DNA from 3 places in the Pseudodesulfovibrio sp. JC047 genome. Region 2 is predicted to be linked to each of the others. Evidence: predicted binding sites of a transcription regulator. Region 2 holds the regulator's gene; each other region holds the start of a gene.
What was found. The regulator sigma-54, encoded in region 2, starts transcription at its own class of promoters, with help from an activator protein. The targets are predictions, from matches to a motif close to CTGGCACGGNNNNTGCTT.
Positions count from the first base shown of each region.

Region 1: a site for sigma-54 is predicted at 4,377-4,394, ahead of GO013_RS04455 (glycyl radical protein). Genes of this name have one in related genera too.
Region 3: a site for sigma-54 is predicted at 3,472-3,489, ahead of GO013_RS05400 (periplasmic heavy metal sensor). Genes of this name have one in related genera too.

Region 1 is NZ_WUEH01000005.1:45,382-51,545, forward strand. It holds gene GO013_RS17510 (ErpA-related iron-sulfur cluster insertion protein) at 1-242, opposite strand, end outside; gene GO013_RS04445 (C-GCAxxG-C-C family protein) at 260-808, opposite strand; gene GO013_RS04450 (glycyl-radical enzyme activating protein) at 829-1,722, opposite strand; gene GO013_RS04455 (glycyl radical protein) at 1,847-4,300, opposite strand; gene GO013_RS04460 (sigma 54-interacting transcriptional regulator) at 4,653-6,089, shown strand; gene GO013_RS04465 (TSUP family transporter) at 6,147-6,164, opposite strand, start outside.
Region 2 is NZ_WUEH01000008.1:119,199-125,362, reverse strand. It holds gene GO013_RS07210 (HAD hydrolase family protein) at 1-186, shown strand, start outside; gene lptC (LPS export ABC transporter periplasmic protein LptC) at 186-803, shown strand; gene lptA (lipopolysaccharide transport periplasmic protein LptA) at 811-1,665, shown strand; gene lptB (LPS export ABC transporter ATP-binding protein) at 1,666-2,391, shown strand; gene rpoN (RNA polymerase factor sigma-54) at 2,629-4,038, shown strand; gene raiA (ribosome-associated translation inhibitor RaiA) at 4,074-4,616, shown strand; gene GO013_RS07180 (PTS sugar transporter subunit IIA) at 4,620-5,069, shown strand; gene rapZ (RNase adapter RapZ) at 5,088-5,969, shown strand; gene GO013_RS07170 (PTS sugar transporter subunit IIA) at 5,970-6,164, shown strand, end outside.
Region 3 is NZ_WUEH01000006.1:70,142-76,305, reverse strand. It holds gene GO013_RS05415 (sigma-54 dependent transcriptional regulator) at 1-97, opposite strand, end outside; gene GO013_RS05410 (ATP-binding protein) at 109-1,920, opposite strand; gene GO013_RS05405 (DUF4405 domain-containing protein) at 1,925-2,743, opposite strand; gene GO013_RS05400 (periplasmic heavy metal sensor) at 2,891-3,403, opposite strand; gene GO013_RS05395 (zinc ribbon domain-containing protein) at 3,676-3,879, shown strand; gene GO013_RS05390 (cytidine/deoxycytidylate deaminase family protein) at 4,046-4,504, shown strand; gene ribD (bifunctional diaminohydroxyphosphoribosylaminopyrimidine deaminase/5-amino-6-(5-phosphoribosylamino)uracil reductase RibD) at 4,476-5,612, shown strand; gene GO013_RS05380 (class I SAM-dependent methyltransferase) at 5,709-6,164, shown strand, end outside.

The sequences.
Region 1 (6,164 bases), on a different contig from region 2:
GAATAAGCAGTGCCGTATTTCTCAAGAAAATCCTCTTCTGCGGTGAAGGGGACACCTTCGATTTCGATTCGTTCGTCATCATCTTCATCAGCTTCATCCATGCCCAGACCGAGCACGATTTTCGCATGTCAGCCTCCGCCGATTTTATATTCACGAAGCCTGATACAGGTCTCTTCGTCTTCATCTTCAAGCATGGTCCGGAGTTTATCGAGCATCTCTTCCGGGACAGTCAGTTCAAACATGATATTTTCCTCGTTGATTATGGTTGGATTCGCACGGGTCCAAGCCCGTGTTTGGTGAATTCGTCAGGGTGGGAGTCATTGATCGGATCAACGCTCTCATTTGTTGTGTCCGGAGTGTCCGGATTGAGAAGTTGGTCGGCACAGATGGCTGTCGCCGATTCCACATACTTGAGGCAGATTCCCTTGGATGTGGAATTCGGGTCGCGGGTTTTGCTCAAATCCCGACAACAGACACTTCCGTAGTGCGTCAAAAAGCGGTCATGCAGTTTTTTGGAAGCCGTGCGGACGGTCTTTTCGTCGGCTGGCAGTGGTCCATTCCCGAGAATGAGGCTTTGGGCCATGACCGCACCGGCCAGTGCGCCGCAGACACATCCGGCATCGCCAATGCCACCGCAAAATCCTTTGGAAATGGCACGAGCGGTCTCCGGTGACAAACCACCGTGAAATTCCTGGTTGATGACAGTCAGGACAGCCTCGGAACAACACATTGAACCAGAACCGTACAGGTGCCGGGCTGCCGAGCTTGTTCGTGCGATGAGGTCCGCATTTTTTTCATGGGCTTTCATTGTGAATCCTTTTGGAGTCGTTACACAATGACGGTTTTCAGACCGTGGTTGGCAAATCGTTCCAGAACGACATTCAGTTGTTCCGGCGTGTATTCGCCAGACATCCGGTAGGGCCATCCCAGGGCCGCATATTTGTTACGGCCAAAAGCGTGACAGGGCATCACTTCGATTTCTGTTCTGTCAAATTCCTTGAAGAAGTTCGCCATGGCTGCGATGTTTTCGTCAGAATCATTCATGTCTGGCATCAACGGCATACGAAGACGGACCTGTGTGTCGGAATTCAGGGCTGCCCGCAGATTTCGTAGAATGATGGTGTTATCCTGTCCGGTGTATTTTTTATGCTGCTCCGGATCCATGTGTTTGCAGTCAAACAAGAAAAGGTCTGCCAGTTCGATGGTGCGGTCAAAGCGTTCAGCAGGGCAGAAACCACACGTATCAACAGTGATATGAAATCCTTCGTCATGCGCCGCCTGTGCCAGATCCAGAAAGAACGCGCCGCCAGCTGTTGGTTCTCCTCCGCCAAAAGTGACCCCGCCGTTTGAGTTCTCATAAAAGAGGGAATCTTTACGGACGACATCCATAATGGCTTCGACAGTCATTTCCTTGCCAGCTATTTCGCGGGCTTTGCTCGGGCACACGTCGGCACATTGGCCACAGTTGATACATTTCTCGACATCTCGTCCGAATTTCCCGTCCAGTGGGACCACGGCCCCGGCAGGGCAGACGTTCATACAGGCGCCGCATCCGGTGCAGAGTGATTCGAAAAACATCAGCTGCGGTGTTGTTCTTTGCGATTCCGGATTACTGCACCAGAGGCAGGAGAGCGGACATCCTTTCAAAAAAACCGTGGTTCGCAATCCCGGACCGTCCTGAACAGACATTCGTTGAATATTGTAAATCATTCCCTGACTCATACGTGTCTCCGCAGATAGGTGTTGTGAGTTGAGTGGACGGCTGAGCCGTCCCTGTCGTGATATGTCCAAAGGGACAGGGTGGGACTTGAATGTGGAGGATGTCCCACCCTGTGGAGTATACCCTTTAGGAAGTGTATTCTGTGCGTTTGATAATCTCGTTCTGAACGCCCATGTCCAGACGGGTGAAGTAGGCGCTGAAACCGGCGACACGAACAACCAGATCCGAGTATTCTTTCGGGTTGACCTGTGCGTCTTTCAATGTCTTGGAGTCAACGCAGTTGAACTGGATATGGGAGCCGCCAAAGTCGCAATACGTCTTGATCAGCGAGATGAGCGTGCGTGCTCCGTGTGGGCCTTCGATGACAGAAGGAGAGAACTTGACGTTGAAGTGGTTCGCTCCATATCGGACGGTATCAATAGCCTCCGCACCGGACTTGATGAGGGCGGTGATGCCTTCGTGGTCGGTTCCCGGCATGGCAGAGACGCTGCCGTCAGTCAGGGCGACACCCGCCTTACGGCCATTGGGCAAGGCACCCATGAGTGCGCCGAAGTAGTTGTGGTAGGACAGGGAGTACGCATCCAGCGGAGTGCGGTAGCCAAAGCAGTCCGGCCCTTGAGCGTGGTGGATGGCATCCACATCCCTGTAGTATTGTTGCACGAATGCTTCGACTTCTGGGTAATCGTTGCCGTGTTTGGGGGCGTCAAAGCACATTTTTCGGATGTTTTCGCAGCCTTCGAAGTTCGATTTGATGGCATCCAACAGTTCTTTCATCGTGAGCTTTTTGGTGTCAAAAACCAGATGCTTGATCGCGAGCAGGGAGTTTGCCGCATCGACACCGGCGGTCATGATGGGGTTGACCTGTGGATAACGGGTTCCGCCAGCCTCTTCGCAGACACCTTTTTCAATGCAGCCGTCATACATCGCGGAACGGAAGATACTCGGAACGACTTGGAGTCTGGCCATTTGGCTCAGGTCAGAATGTTTCCGGGAGATGTTGAAGAGGTGGTCGAGTTGTTTTTTGTACGCGTCGTAGACCTCGTCAAAGGAGGTGAATTCGGTGGGATCGCCGGTTTCAACACCAACGTTCTTTTTCGTGACTGGGCATTTGCCGTTGTTCAGCATGACCTCGACGATCTTGGCGAGGCAGGGCTGATCTTCCTGAGTGATGAAGCTGCCTTTGCCGCAAATGCCAGTGGAGACACAACCGTAGTTGCCGCAGTTTCTGGCATCTTCCAGCGAAATGCCTCCTTCATATTGTCCGAATCGGGCGAGGTTTCGTTGAACAACCACAGTGTTGTTCAAAATCTGCGGCTGACCGGACCCGCCACGAATGCATTCCACTACTTTTTTCAGATAGGAATCTTTCATCTTGGGATGATAGAGCAGTGTCAGCGTGGGCTGAATGTTTTTCATTGTGACCTGGGTATCGAGCAACATTTCTTCCAGCTCGGTGCTGGCGTCATTGCCATCGGCATCCACGCCTCCGATGGTGATGCTTTGTCCTGTGTGGCCGGACAGGGTCAGTGCGTATGAGTTGCCTTGATATTCTGCCAGTTCGAGATGTTTGATCCACTGAAATTTAAGGAGGGTAGAGACCTGTTCCCGTGTCAGGTTCCCCTCGTCGATATCTTTTTTGAAGAAGGGGTACATGTACTGACCGTAGCGCCCCGGAGAGGTTGCACATGCCATTTGCTCGATTTCAATGGCCAGATGGATGAACCAGAATGACTGGATTGCTTCGCGGAAGTTGCGGGCCGGGAATTCGGGAACACGGCGGCAGATTTCAGCGATTTCCAGCAGCTCTTTTTTGGCCTTGGGGTCTTTTTCGTCGGCAGCGGTTTTTTCGGCAAGGTCCGCATAGCGATGAGAGTGGGCAATAACCGCTTCCAGCGTCACGAGCATGGACCGGTACAGTTCGTGCTTTTCAGTGTTCGCCAGCGTGGTGGGGCAGTTCTCAAAACGAGTTTTGACATCGTCAATGAGCCAGCGCAACCCCTTGTTCAGGACCATGGGATAGTCGGCAATGCCGGAGCCACTCGCAACACTGACGTTTTCATAATACATGCCGGCCTTGGCATACGGCTTGGGGTTGATGCCATATTTTTCCTTGAACAATTTGTTGTTCAGGTCAATGCAGGTATGGCCTTTCCACAGCTTGTAGGTTTTTTCCAGCAATTCCTGTGTCTCGGCCGGAATTTTCATCTCGCCCAGTGAGGCCATTTTGGCCATCTGCATCTCTTCCTTGATCCAGGAAACGTTCCATTCCGGGTATGCGTAGACACCAGCTCGCACGCCGGTGAGCGTGCCAACGATGGGATTGCCATCGAGGAAAATGTTTTTTCTGGTCAGGACACGTTCAAACAATTTGGCGCGAATGTAGAATGTGGATTCACCTTGGTATTCTTTATAGACTTCGTTGAGAAATTGCAGCCGTTCGGGGTCCATCACCTGTGGAGCGTTCATGAGAAAACTCTTGAGTTCCTTGACTCGATTTTCAGCGGTATCCCAATTGATGCCATATCCCATGGATTCCGTGGCTGTTGATTCGGTATCGTGTATCGTCGAAAGATTGGTCATTGATATCTCCTGTTTGTGTAAGATTTTCCCTGAAGAAAATTGAAAGCGGTGTTCCGTCGCTTGTTCTTTTTGTAACTAGCAGGAGGTGTGCCATTTCGTTGTTTTTGTGCTTTTTTAAGTAATAACACCTTGATATAACAGTGTTTATTGGTCAATTTAGCGACTTTATGAGATCGTGAAAAAAGTTTTTTTTTATAAAAAAAACTTTCTTTTTCTACAAAAATTTTTCATTGGAGGGCTGGACGCACACTTTTTCCTTGTATTCACACTCATTTTGAAGGGGTTGTATGCTATGTATTTTGACAAGAAAAAGTTCTTTAATGTTAATCGTGAGAGCGTATTAACGCCTTCCATGAAAGCCATTTGGGATGATATGGGGCTTGGTGTTGCTGTCGTGGACGCAAATGGCCTGTGTGAATACATGAATCCCATACAAAGTCTTGTTGATGGTTTTGGCCGAGTTCCTGTTGAGGGACAGCATATAACGGATCTTTATGTGCCACATGATGTGAAGTGTATTCCGACGCTTGAATGCCTTCAAAAGGGACAGCCGTTGCTCAAGAAAAGTTATTTTTACAAGACGACGAACAACTATCTTGCCAGTACGGTTTCGGATTTTTTCCCATTGTTTGATCACGGGAAAAAGGATGGCGTCATTGCTTTCACCATCTGGACAGGGACCACGTCCTTGGTGAAGCGGCACAAGCGGTCGGCAAAGGGCGTTGTTCCTGAAAAAAGTCCGTATGAATATTATACGTTTGACAGTCTGATTGGGAAAGATGCTGCCTTGATCGAAGTGATGAATGAGGCGCGAACCGCTGCGCAGTCGGCATCGCCCGTCATGATATGGGGAGAAAGCGGCACCGGGAAGGAGTTGTTTGCGCAGGCGATCCATGCTGCAAGTACTCGGTGCCAGCATCCATTGGTCCCGGTGAATTGTGCGGCTATTCCTGAAAATTTACTGGAGGGGATTCTTTTTGGCACGGCCAAGGGGGCGTATACTGATGCCGCAGACAAACCCGGGCTTTTCGAAGAAGCCGATGGCGGGACATTGCTGCTTGATGAACTGAATTCCATGCCCATGGGATTGCAGGCAAAGCTTCTTCGCGTCCTCCAGGAAAAACGGGTCCGTCGGCTTGGGTCCCGTACTGAAATACCAGTGGATGTCCGGGTTATCAGTATCTTGAATGTCGATCCACTGTCTGCGGTGGAGCAAAATATCTTGCGGCGAGATTTGTTTTACCGTCTTGCCGTTGTGGGGCTTTCCATACCGTCATTGCGGCAACGCAAACGGGATATTCCTTTGTTGGCCCGCACATTTATCGATCGTTCCGAGCATCGTGGGAACAGCGGGGAAATCGTTCTCGATAAAGAGGTCCTTCGCGTTTTTCGTGACTATGAATGGCCGGGAAATATCCGTGAGCTGTTGCACGTCATAGAGGGGAGTCTTGCCTTGATTGGTGATCGGTTGTCCATTGAGTGGGGCTGCCTTCCTCGTCATTTCAGAGATGCCTGTCACAATGCAGAGGCTCCGCGCAAGGCTGTATGCAGTCCGGTTGCACCGGTGGTGACACCTTCTGCCCAGAAAACCTTTTATGATTATCAGACGATCAAACGGAGCAATGTCATTTCGCTCAAGGAATGCGTGCAGACGTATGAGGCGGAATGCATACGGAATGTGTTGCGAGTCACTGGCGGTAACGTGGCAAAGGCCGCACGGATTATGGAGCTGACAGGTGCGGGCCTGCGATACAAGATAAAGCAGCTTAACATTGAAGACGATGAATAGAACGGGATTGGCTGTCCATGAAGCAGAGGGAGGGACACAACCTCCCTCTGCTTTTTTTTACAAAAAAGAACGGCC
Region 2 (6,164 bases):
GATCTTGGTGCCATGAGTACTGTCGGTTTGGCCATGAGTGTGCCCAATGCTGTTTCTGAAACCATTGAAGCGGCGGATTGGGTTGCTTCCCGTGCTGGAGGAGAAGGGGCTGTCAGAGAAGCCATTATGTTCATCCTCGAAGCCCGGGGCCTCAAGGACGCGGCATTGCAGCAGTGGATCAAGTAATGAAACGGCGTCCTACGCTCATAATTCTTTTGATTTTTGCCATTGGTCTTGTTGCCGGGCTGACGATCAACGCTGTTTTTTTTGCTGATCCGATTATCGAGCACGAGGCCTTGCAGACAGAAGGTTCCAAATCACGCCAACGTTTGCTGGAAGAAGCGAATGTCGTTGCCAAGGACATTGAACTTGTTCAAGGTAAACAGGGAAGCCTGACGTGGAAATTGCTCGCAAAAACGGCAAAATATAATCAGGAAAGAGGGTTGATCGGTGTCGAAACGCCGCAGTTGACGGCTTTTTTGGGCACGGATCGTAAAGAAGTCTATGTCCGGTCTGATCGTGGAGAAGTCGATCAGGCCAATGACAATCTGACATTGTATGATAATGTTTCCGGACGATTCGGGACACTGGCCCTGGATGCGCAGCAACTTGATTATGTTGGTGCAATCGATAAAGTGTATCTCAAGGGCGGGGTGACAGTTCGTCGTCCAGATTTGACCATTCAGGCCACGGCCCTGGAAATTGATCTTGTGACTCGACAGCTTGTGGCTGCCGGAGCTGTGACGGCTTTGCTTGCCCCCGAAGGGTTCGATACCAATTTGCCGGATGAAGATGAGGAGTGAGTCGTTCATGACAAAACGAGATATATTGGCCCTATTTTTTGGGGTGGCATTGTTGATTTTCCCTTCTACGGTCCAGGCTGGGGAATGGGGAGAGCTTCGAGAAGCCACTGTTAATCTCAATGTCCGGGAACGTCCTGACAAAGCGAGTGAGCATGTGCTGACTTTGACCAAAGGACAACGGGTCAAAGTTGATTTTATCAAAAATGGATGGGCAGCAGTTTTTAATCCCACCGAAGCGGTTCGGGAAAAGAAAAAAGCCATAGGATATTCCAATATCAAATTCTTGGAGCCAGTTGAAGAGACCGTGCTGTCTCAGGTTGAAAAACAACAACAGGCTCAAACCGTTTCTTCCACGGAAAAAGGAGAGGGTAAGGTCAAGGCCCCCGTTGTCGCGGCACCTCGGGAAGATGCCTCAAAAATTGGAATCGATCCAAGCAAAATGCCGGTCAAAATTACTTCTGACCGGATGACGTATGACGAGACCGGAAAGGTTGTTTCGTTTGTGGGGAATGTTGTTGCCGAGCATGGACAACTTACGTTGTGGGCCGATTCCTTGTCTGCATATCTTTCTTCCAAAACCGGCAAGAAATTGACCGCGGACAGTGTTGATCGCATCATTGCAGAGGGAAATGTCAAAGCCAAGAAAGGTACATCGGAAGGTACCTGTGGCAAACTCACGTATTTTGTCACAGAACAAATGTTGCAAATGGAGCAGAACCCTTTGTTGCAGGACGGTCCTAATAGTCTGACCGGCGAAATTATCAAATTTGATATCAAAGACAATCGATCTGAAGTGGTGGGTGGAACCGGGCAACGGGTCAAGGCTATTTTCATGACACCTGGCAACATGAAGGTGCAATAAATGGAAAAAGGACTCCGGGCGACAAATCTTTCCAAACGGTATGGCCAAAAAGAGGTCGTGCACGGCATCAATCTGGAGCTGAATCCTCAAGAGGTTGTAGGGCTACTCGGTCCGAATGGCGCGGGAAAGACAACGACATTCTATATGCTTGTGGGCATTGTCGAGCCAAATACCGGCAATGTGACTTTGAGCGGCATAGATTTGACGGAAAAACCGCTTCATGAACGGGCTCGAATGGGAGTGAGTTATCTTCCACAGGAAAGTTCCATTTTCAAAAAGCTAACTGTCCGACAAAATTTGGAAATCATCCTTGAACAGACTTCATTGTCTGCCAAAAAGCAAATGGCCCGGGCCAATGAATTGATGGAGATGTTTACCATCACGAAATTGGCCGATCAGGCTGCCATGTTTTTGTCTGGTGGAGAACGTCGTCGGCTTGAGATTGCACGGGCTTTGATTCTTGATCCACAATTTATCCTTTTGGATGAACCGTTTGCAGGGATTGACCCCATCGCGGTCATTGATATTCAAGAAATTATTTCAGTCTTGAAAAGTATGGGAATCGGTATTCTGATTTCCGATCATAACGTGCGTGAGACGTTGAACATTTGTGACAGGGCATACCTTGTGTATGAAGGCAATGTTATTCTTGAAGGATCGCCTGAAGAAATTGTTCAAAACAGTCGTGCACGACAGATTTATCTTGGCGAGGACTTCAGCCTGTAATTCCCGCGTTTCAACTTTTACGCTTTCTCGATTTACAGTGTACCCAATCGTTGGTACACTTTTTCATGCTATTTCAATGCCACTATATAATGAATAGTAACGGCAGGTTATAACAATCTCCTTGCTTCGTTGTCGTAGGTGTGACATACTTAAATCAGAATCATAAAGGGAGAACCGGAACCTGCTTTGAACCCGGTGGATCAAACAAGACTCTATTAGCCTTTCGAGAAATACATTATGGGATTGGAACTTAGACAACAACTCAAGCTTTCTCAGCAATTGGTCATGACACCACAGTTGCAGCAGGCCATTAAATTGCTGCAACTCTCTCGTCTGGAGTTGCTTGAAACTGTTCAGCAGGAACTTCTGGAAAATCCTTTTCTTGATGAAAAGGAAACGGAAGCTGATGTTGCTGATGCGTCGGAAACGTTGACCGAATCCCAGGCTGAAGAAGAGTTGGTTCGTAATGCCGACTGGGAAAATTACCTGGGAGAATTTTCCAGCACTTCAAAACAGGCCACTGGTCGCGACGCCGAAATCCCCGAAGAAGGGATGTCTTTCGAGGCTCGTCTCGCTTCGAAGCCCTCTCTTGAGGGGCATATCAATTGGCAAATGCGGCTTTCCAATTTTACCGAACAGGAAATTGCGATCGGTGAAATGATTCTCGGTAATCTTGATTCAAATGGTTATTTGCAGGCCTCCACCGAGGATCTGCAATCCATGGTTGACGCGTCCAGCGAAGACATTGAATCAACCATTCTTCGGATCCAACGACTTGATCCTGTCGGGGTCGCTTCACGAACGCCACAGGAATGTCTGTTAGTTCAGATGGATGTCTTAGGATATGACGATCCCGTTCTTGTTTCGCTTGTCACCGACCATTTGGAAGATCTCGAAAAGAATCGGTATAAGCCTTTGGCTCGTAAATTCAAGATTTCCATGGAAGATCTCAAGTCCTATCTGGATTTAATGCAAACGCTTGACCCTATGCCCGGGACCAATTTTTCCAGCACCGAGCCGCATTATGTCAGCCCGGATGTCTTCGTGTACAAGTATGGTGACGATTTCATCATCATTTTGAATGAAGACGGATTGCCACGATTACAGATGAACGCCTTTTATATGGATTCCATGAAAGGGGCCGCACACAAAGAAAAAGAATATTTTCAAGAAAAAATGCGGTCTGCCGCATGGCTGATGAAAAGTCTGTACCAGCGTCAGAGAACATTGTACAAAGTGGTTGAGAGTATTGTCGGTTTTCAACGAGATTTTTTTGAAGAAGGCGTGACAAAACTCAAACCATTGATCCTCAAGGAGGTCGCCGAAGATATCGAGATGCATGAATCCACCGTGAGCCGGATTACCACGAGTAAGTATGTTTCGACTCCACATGGCATTTATGAGCTGAAGTTTTTTTTCAACTCAGCCTTGGATTTGGACGATGGGTCACAAGTGGGTTCAGAGAGCGTCAAGGCGCTCATCAAGAAAATGATTGCAGATGAAGACTCGAAAAAACCTTTAAGCGATGAACGGATTGGTGATATTCTCAAGGAAGAACTCGAGGTTAATATCGCCCGACGCACTGTTGCAAAATACCGTTCCGCCATGGGCATTCCGTCTTCTTCAAAACGCAAGCAGTATTTCTAATCCTGTTTGCCGCACTCAAAACAAGGAGGCAACGTATGAACATCAGCTTCACTTTCAAGAACTTTGAGCCGTCCGATCATCTCAAAGGATACGCTAAGAAGCGGTTTGAAAAGGTAGCACGATACGTTTCCGATTCGGAAGCCGATTTGCAGGTCAACCTGCTGGTCGATAAATTTCGCCACAAGGCGGACGTCATTTTGAACTCGGATCGCATTCATATCTCCGCGTATGAAGCTTCGGAAGACATGTATTCCACCATTGACATGGTGTTGGACAAGTTGGAAGCTCAGCTGCGGAAGATGCGTGAAAAAATGAAAAGTCGCTCGAAAAAGGGCCGTGGAAACAAGATGGTCCACATGAATGTCCTTTCTTATGAGGATATGCCGAGTGATTCTGCGCCCACCATTGTCGGTACTGACGAATATGTTCCGAAACCGATGTCTGTTGATGAAGCCGCCATGCAACTCGATGCGCTTGAAAATGAATTCCTGGTGTTCCGTAATGCCGAAACTGAAGGCCTTAATGTCATCTATAAACGAAAAAATGGCGATTATGGTCTTATTGATCCTGGGTACTAGAAAATGAAACTTGGTGATTACCTGGCGAAGGACTGTGTCCTTCCCGAAATAGTATCCGAAACACGATCGGATACCTTGAAAGAACTTATCGCCCCCTTGGGCGCAAAATATCCAGAGATGGACACGGACCTCGCGGTTCGTGTCCTTCTCGAACGTGAAAAGCTGGGGACCACCGGCATTGGTGATGGCATTGCCATCCCTCATGGCAAAGTGGATGGCCTCGATGCCATGCATGTTATTGTGGGTCGAAGTCTCAAGGGAGTCGAATATGATGCCCTTGACCAGAAGCCATGTACCATCTTTTTCCTTGTTCTTGCCCCGGAAGAAGCCGTGGGCATTCACCTGCGAGTTCTTGCGCAAATTTCTCGGTTGTTGAAAGACGAGACGTTTCGTCGTTCTTTTTTAGAAGCCGAAGGACGTGACGAGTTGTGGGGACTGCTTAAAAGTGTTTAATCCAAAAAGGACTTCTTCGTGACGCCTTCCAATCCTTTTCCCGTTATCATTGTGACCGGGCTTTCCGGTTCGGGGAAAAGCACAGCCCTCAATGTATTTGAGGATCTGGGCTTTTTCTGTATTGATGGCTTGCCCTCGAAAATTTCGCCAAAGATTGCGGATCTTATTCTCAAATTCGATTCGCAATATCGTGGCTTGGCTCTCGGCATGGATTTGCGGCAGTTTGAATTCGTCGATGGATGGGACCAAGTCTTGGATGATTTCAGGGAACTTGGCATTACTCCACAGGTTGTCTTCCTTGAAGCTCGAATGAGTGAACTGGTGCGCCGGTATGCGACGACTCGTCGTCCGCATCCTTTGGAATATCGAAATCTTGGATTGGAACAGGCTCTTGAGCAGGAAAAGGAACTTCTCGAACCAGTGAGAGCCGGTGCAGCTTTGGTTCTTGATACAACCAATTATTCCATTCATGACCTTCGGCGCGTTGTTCAGACAAAATGGTCGGCTATTGAAGAAGTCGGGCGCGGAATGCGGGTTCATCTTATTTCTTTTGGTTTCAAATATGGTGTTCCGTCCGAAGCTGATTTGGTCTTTGATTTGCGATTTTTGCCAAATCCCTATTTTGAAGAGAATCTTCGGTCGCTTTCCGGACAAGACAAGGCCATTGCCGACTATGTACTTCACAGCAAGGTCGGGGGAGAATTCAAAACACGTTTTCTGGATTTCCTGACGTATATGCTTCCACTCTATGCGGATGAGGGACGATATCGAATGACTGTCGCTCTCGGATGCACCGGAGGACGCCATCGGTCTGTTTCTGTTGGAGAGTCCGTGCTGGTGGCCCTGAAGAAAAAAGGGTATACTGTTTCAATTGAACATCGACATATGGAACTTGGGTAAATGATGGCTGTAAAGTCTGATAAAAAAGAAGCAATGGTCGGCATCGTTTTGGTGACTCACTCCACTTTTGGAGCAAGCTTGCTGGATGCGGCAACAATGGTCATGGGCGAACAGAAAAACTGTTTGGCTGTGGGTGTTGATGTCGAAAAGAGCGTGGATGAGACCATGGAAGCTGTCAGGAAAGCCATTCAGACA
Region 3 (6,164 bases), on a different contig from region 2:
CGAGGACCGTCCAGTTATCATCTTCAAGAACCGCCCGGACCATCATTCGATGCCCCGGCTCATCGTCCACTATGAGGACTCTGCGTTCTTCCATCATATATCACTTCCTTAGCTGTCGCTTTCAGGATTTTTCGGGAAAAAAAGTTTCAATTCAGTACCGTGCCCCTGTTCGGAATGAATAACGACCTCGCCTCGATGCGCACGCATAAAATTCTGGACAATAGCCAATCCAAGGCCGGTCCCCGTCTTCTTGCCGGTAATGAACGGCTTGAACACATCCCCTTCCAATTCAGGGTCCATGCCCGGTCCATTGTCCGCCACGATCAGCCACACCCCATCCTTACCCTGTACCGATGTCAGGAGGATATGGCCGGGTTTGTCGCAATCAGCACATCCTTCAATGGCATCAAGACTGTTTGTTATCAGATTAAGCAAAATCTGTCTGAGGGCATCCTGATCCGCAAACACCGTTGTCGGACCAAATTCGAATTCCGCTGTGGTCAGCTTGTCCTGAAAGTCGAACCGCATGAGCTGCTTGATGGAATCTCCCAAAGACAACAAATCGATTTCAACAGGATCAAGCTCCCTGGGTCGGGCCAGATACAATAGGTCCGTGACCACCCGATTCAATCGGTCGGCCTCCTGCACCATGGCCCCCGCATACTGATCGAGCGGGGCCTGCCCTTTAAGCTTGGTGGCGAACAACTGGGCAAATCCTCGCAACGAACTCAGCGGGTTACGGACTTCATGGGCCACACCGGCGGCCAACGACCCGATTTCAGCCAACCGTTTGGCCTCGTTCAAGTCTTCTTCCAATGACCGAAGCTGTGTCCGGTCACGAATAAGCACAAGCCGATGTCCCAAATCAGAATCAGGGGCCGCTTCATCCTCCTGAAATGGCAATGTCAAAATTTCAAGCAGTCGTCCCTGATAATCGAATTGTTCCCATTCGTAGGGAACGACCAACCCGGACTCTCCTTGGATCAGACCGAAATCAAAATCGTGCCAATTGGTCCCGATAATTTCAGGAGCACCATCCGTCCCTTTTGGCGCAAGCAATTTCTTGGCCGAATAATTGGCAGCCAGTACTTCTCCGCTTTCCGCCAACGTCACCAGCCCATCAGGCATATTGTCGAGCAACTTGCTTTGAAACCGTTCCAACCGAACCAGTTGGCGACTCGCGCCACGACGACGCAAATAGGCAAAGACCAATGACCACAACACCACGGCGGCGAGAAACACATACCCGGTCTGATAGGTGGCGGCCCGACGATATTGTCGAAACTGGGCCATATGTTTTTCCGCATTGAGACCAACCACAAGAAACGCCGGTGGTTCATTACCATCCTTGCCCAAACCACGCATCATCCCTTGCCCACGGTGCGACATGTGGTTCCCACCAGGTCGCGTCCCGTCCGGCAGCGGATGCAGTCCACACAACGTCGAAATTCCAGGCTGGGTACGGACACCGGAAATGAGCACACTCTTTTTACCAATCTGCGTGACCACATGCCAGGCCCGCCCTGGTTCAATATCACTCGTCACGGAGTCGGGCAGGCTGAACACTGGTGGCTCTTCTTCGCCCGAAGAGACCAAAGACCGGCCATCCTCACCAAAAAGTGTGATAAAGACGATATCTTCGGATTTCACCAACTCGGCGAACAATTCTTCCGACATGGCCTGAAAAAGCTCCGGAGCCTGTGGGGAAATGCGCAAATTCCTGGCAATGCGCAAGATATTGTTGTCCACACCGCGAAGAATCGAATTGCCGGTCATTATCATGTGATCCTCGACAATCTTGCGCTGCTGCGCAATGGATCGCCATGTCAGATACAGACTTCCCACACCCAGCACGATAAGTGCCAGGACAAGGGCGACCAACGGTCCTTTTTCTTTTTCATCGGAATGAACAACTTCCATACGATTACCGACCCTTGATACTCAAATAAATGTCCTTGGGCGATCCCCCGTGCTTTGCAGCCAGAGCCTTGAAAGAACTCTCAGGCGTGGCATCCATGCCCGCCGCTTTCAATTTCGCCAAAACATCGTGAACGTCAAGCCCGTAGGTGGCGCACACGGTCGCGATCGTGAATTTCCCAGTGCCCACGGGAGGCAGATCCGGCATGGAGGCATACGGATCCACGACCTGACCCTGCCGAATGGTATCATATACTTGTTGAGGACTGACACCTTTTGAACGAGCAATATCCTTGATGACAGAATATTCATTCAATGTGGGATCATATCCGGCGGCATGAAGCGTTTTCACGGCCTGATGCGCGTCGAGGCCGAGGAATCCACAAAATTTCATAAGCGGACTCGTTTCTGCATGACCATACGGAGGATTGCCATATATTACGGTGGCCTCTTCCTTTATTTCAGCTGACCAGTCGAGAATCTGCTGCATGGGCGGAAGGCCAAGCAACGTGCCAACAAGAACAAACAGCGTCAGGAGCAGGCTGACGAACATCGGTCCGGTCAGGACAACCAGCTCCCGCGCACGATTTTTCATCGCACTCATAAGCGGTTTCCAATTGAGCCAGATATGCACAACCATGGACACCAGAAAAAGTGCCCCGATGGTCACATGAATGTCGCCCCATTGGTGTTTGGTCAGACCGATCAAGTGCCAATCCGCCCAATAGGCAACACGTCCCTCGGGCACAATGTACAAAATCACGCTGGTCAACAGCGTGACAAGAAAGGACAGCAGTCCGGTCAGCGAAACAATTTTCCTCACCATAAAAAAACCCCCGACGCAAAGGACAAATCATTGTAACAAGTCCTCCGCGTGAAGTCATACGTTGTTTTTCAACTTTTTGCGGGACGGCCACCACCATGGTAGACCGTCCCACAAGCATCCTGTTTTCCTGATTAAAGGAAATATTTTCTACTGAACCTGGTTGCCCTGTCCCTGATGGTACCCATGACCACCCTGACCATGACCGCCATAACCGTGTCCGGCTCCACGCCCCTGACCATAACAGTCTCCGGCATACCCGCGACCACGTTCGTTAAAAGCGACGATACCTGTTTCCTTTTCCAATTCCGCGTGCATGGCGTCACGGGTATCACGCATCTGATCACGCAGGGAACTGATGTCCTTGGTCAGCGCAGTGATCTTCTGCTCATCGGCGTTGCCGCCATTGACCATGGCCTGCAACGTCGTGTGCTTAGCTCGAATCTGGTCGCGCATTGCCGTCATCTTAGGCTGATATTTGTCAACGATCGTATCGACCGCCGCCTGCTTCTCCGGGGTCAACTGGTTATACATGCCATAAACGGCACACCCGTTCCCGCTCCGCTTGCCGTGCCCATATCCGTGCCCGGCCATGGCCACTGCGGCCATGCTCAAAACCAAAACCGCGGCCAGAGCCGTGATGGTGATATTTCTTTTCTTCATTGTTCCTCCGATACGTTAAAATGTTGGTGCAAACAGGAAGAAGGGATTTCCCTCTTGTGCCCTAGGTAAAGCACATGCCGTGCCAACTTTGCAATGCATCGATTTCAATGATATTTCAAAAAAGCAAACAACACCTGACTCAATACCCTGTGCAGCCATATGCACTTTTTTTGCACAAATTCGGTGCAAAGTGCAAGTGACTTTCCTTGACATCAGCCCCAAAAGTTTCACATTGGAAACAGCACAGCAATCATGTTACCCGAGGTTTCTCCATGCCCATATATGAATATACCTGTCAGGACTGTGGCACGAATTTCGAAGAACTGGTCTTTTCTCAAGACGCCGCAGTTCCCTGTCCAAACTGTGGTTCTGAAAAAACAGAAAAACAACTCAGCGTTTGCGCGATTCAAACCGACGGCCCAAGCTTGAACCTCGATGCAGTACAGGATTCCGGCTGCGGTTCTGGAGGCGGCTGAGGCATCTAATATTCGCGCCCCGGGACGGGCGCTTCCCTTTCTCTCACACATCCACCGGCTCACCCCACAATGGAACAAGCCGGTTCACGCCTGTTTTCTTTCAGTGCAAGACCTGATAAATACGGCATACCATCTTTTACTTTTTTCGACTGTTTGAGGAGCTTTCATGCCAAACCGATTACCCTGGCCCGAATATTTCATGCGCATTGCCCACCTGGTGGCCCAGCGCTCCACCTGTATCCGCCGCGCTGTCGGGGCCATCGCCGTCCGCGACAAACGTATTCTGGCGACAGGATACAACGGCGTTCCCACCAACATCCCACACTGCGAAGATGTCGGCTGCCTCCGCGACAAACTGGGGATTCCCTCTGGAGAACGGCATGAACTCTGCCGAGGCCTTCACGCCGAACAAAACGTCATCATCCAGGCAGCCACACATAGTGTCGACCTCAAGGGATGCGACATCTATTGCACGACAAAACCCTGCATTCTCTGTACAAAAATGCTTATTAACTGCGAAGTGCAGAACATCTACTTTGCAGAGAACTACCCAGACGAACTGTCCGAAGAAATGCTGACCGAAGCAGGAGTGAACTATGTGTTCATGGAAGGCGAATTCATCTAACGACGAACGTTTCATGGCCGAAGCCATTAGACTGGCCACGCAAGGACGAGGTGCGACCGCGCCCAATCCCTGCGTCGGCGCGGTCCTCGTTGACGACGGGCGTATCGTTGCTCGTGGATGGCACACCAGATGTGGACAGCTCCATGCCGAACGGGAATGTCTGGCCAATGCCCGGGAACTCGGCATTGACCCGACCGGGATGACCATGTTTGTCACGCTCGAACCGTGCAACCATCACGGAAAAACACCGCCATGCACCGACGCCATCATCGAGGCCGGTATCGCCAAAGTCTGCGTCGGGACCCGCGACCCCAACCCTGTTGCCGCCGGTGGTGTCGAAAAGCTGAAGCACCACGGCATCCAAGTGACTGTCGGTATTCTCGAACAGCAATGCACCGACCTCATTGCCGATTTTCTCCTGTGGCAACGCTCCCACTCGCCATTCAACATCGTCAAGATGGCCGCCACACTGGATGGCAAAATCGCTTCCCGTGAACGAAAACCAGAACCTGTTTCCAGCCCGGAATCTTTTGCTCGGGTCCATGCTCTTCGTGGAATGGTCGGTGCCGTCGTTGTCGGGGGAACCACTTTTTACGCCGATAATCCCAGCCTGACCTGTCGTCTTGACACCCTGCCCGACGATTTCATTCAGCCCTTTGGCGTGGTAGTGACCTCTCGACTGCCGGAAGACCCGGCGTCACACACCCTGCTCAGGGACCGCCCAGAACAGGCTATCTTCATGACCACAGAATCAGCGGCCCGAAGCACAGCCGCCGACCGACTCCGCAGCCGGGGTTCCTCGGTCTGGCCCCTGCCCGGCTCCCCCGGCAACCTGACACTTGCCTACGGCTTCGAACGACTCCGGTACGAAAAAGGATGTCACTACACCCTGTGCGAAGGCGGTGGTACATTCGCCATGACCCTTATCGAACAAGGGCTGGCTGATGAACTCATTCATTTTGTCACCCCCCGCATACTTGGTGACAATCTCGCCCCCGCCGCCTACTCCGGTCGGGCCTCCGTCTCCATGGCGGACGCTGTCAACTTCCGCATCATCAACACGGAAATGACCGGAACAGACATCATGCTGACCATGCGCCACGCATAACCACCCCTCCTCTCCTTGTGCGATAGTTGAGTTTTGTGCTTGACAATATGAACATGAGTTCATATTTATATTTCACACACAACAAAGGAGACACCCATGAATTCAACTGACACCAGCCGAGAAATCCATGTCATGTCCTGGCGCAAGCAATGGACACTCAACAACCCTGTCCGCGGGATGTTGCAATCCCCCAACAAAATGTTCGGTCATTTGGTCGAACCAGGGATGCAGGTTGTGGACACGGGGTGCGGCACCGGATTCTTTTCTCTGGCCCTAGCGCGCATGGTGGGCCGAACCGGCACGGTCACAGCGGTCGATCTTCAAGCCGAGGCGTTGGAGGTTCTTCAAGATAAAGCACGACAGGCCGGGTTGAACCACATCATCAAGACACGGCATTGTGAAGCGCACGACATTGGCGATCTGCCCAAGGCGGACTTTGCACTTGCCGCGTATATGGTGCATGAAGTTCCTGATGTCACACGGTATTTCGAACGCATGGCGGCATGCGTCAAACAGCATTGTCTCATGGTGGTTGTGGAACCGAAATTCCAT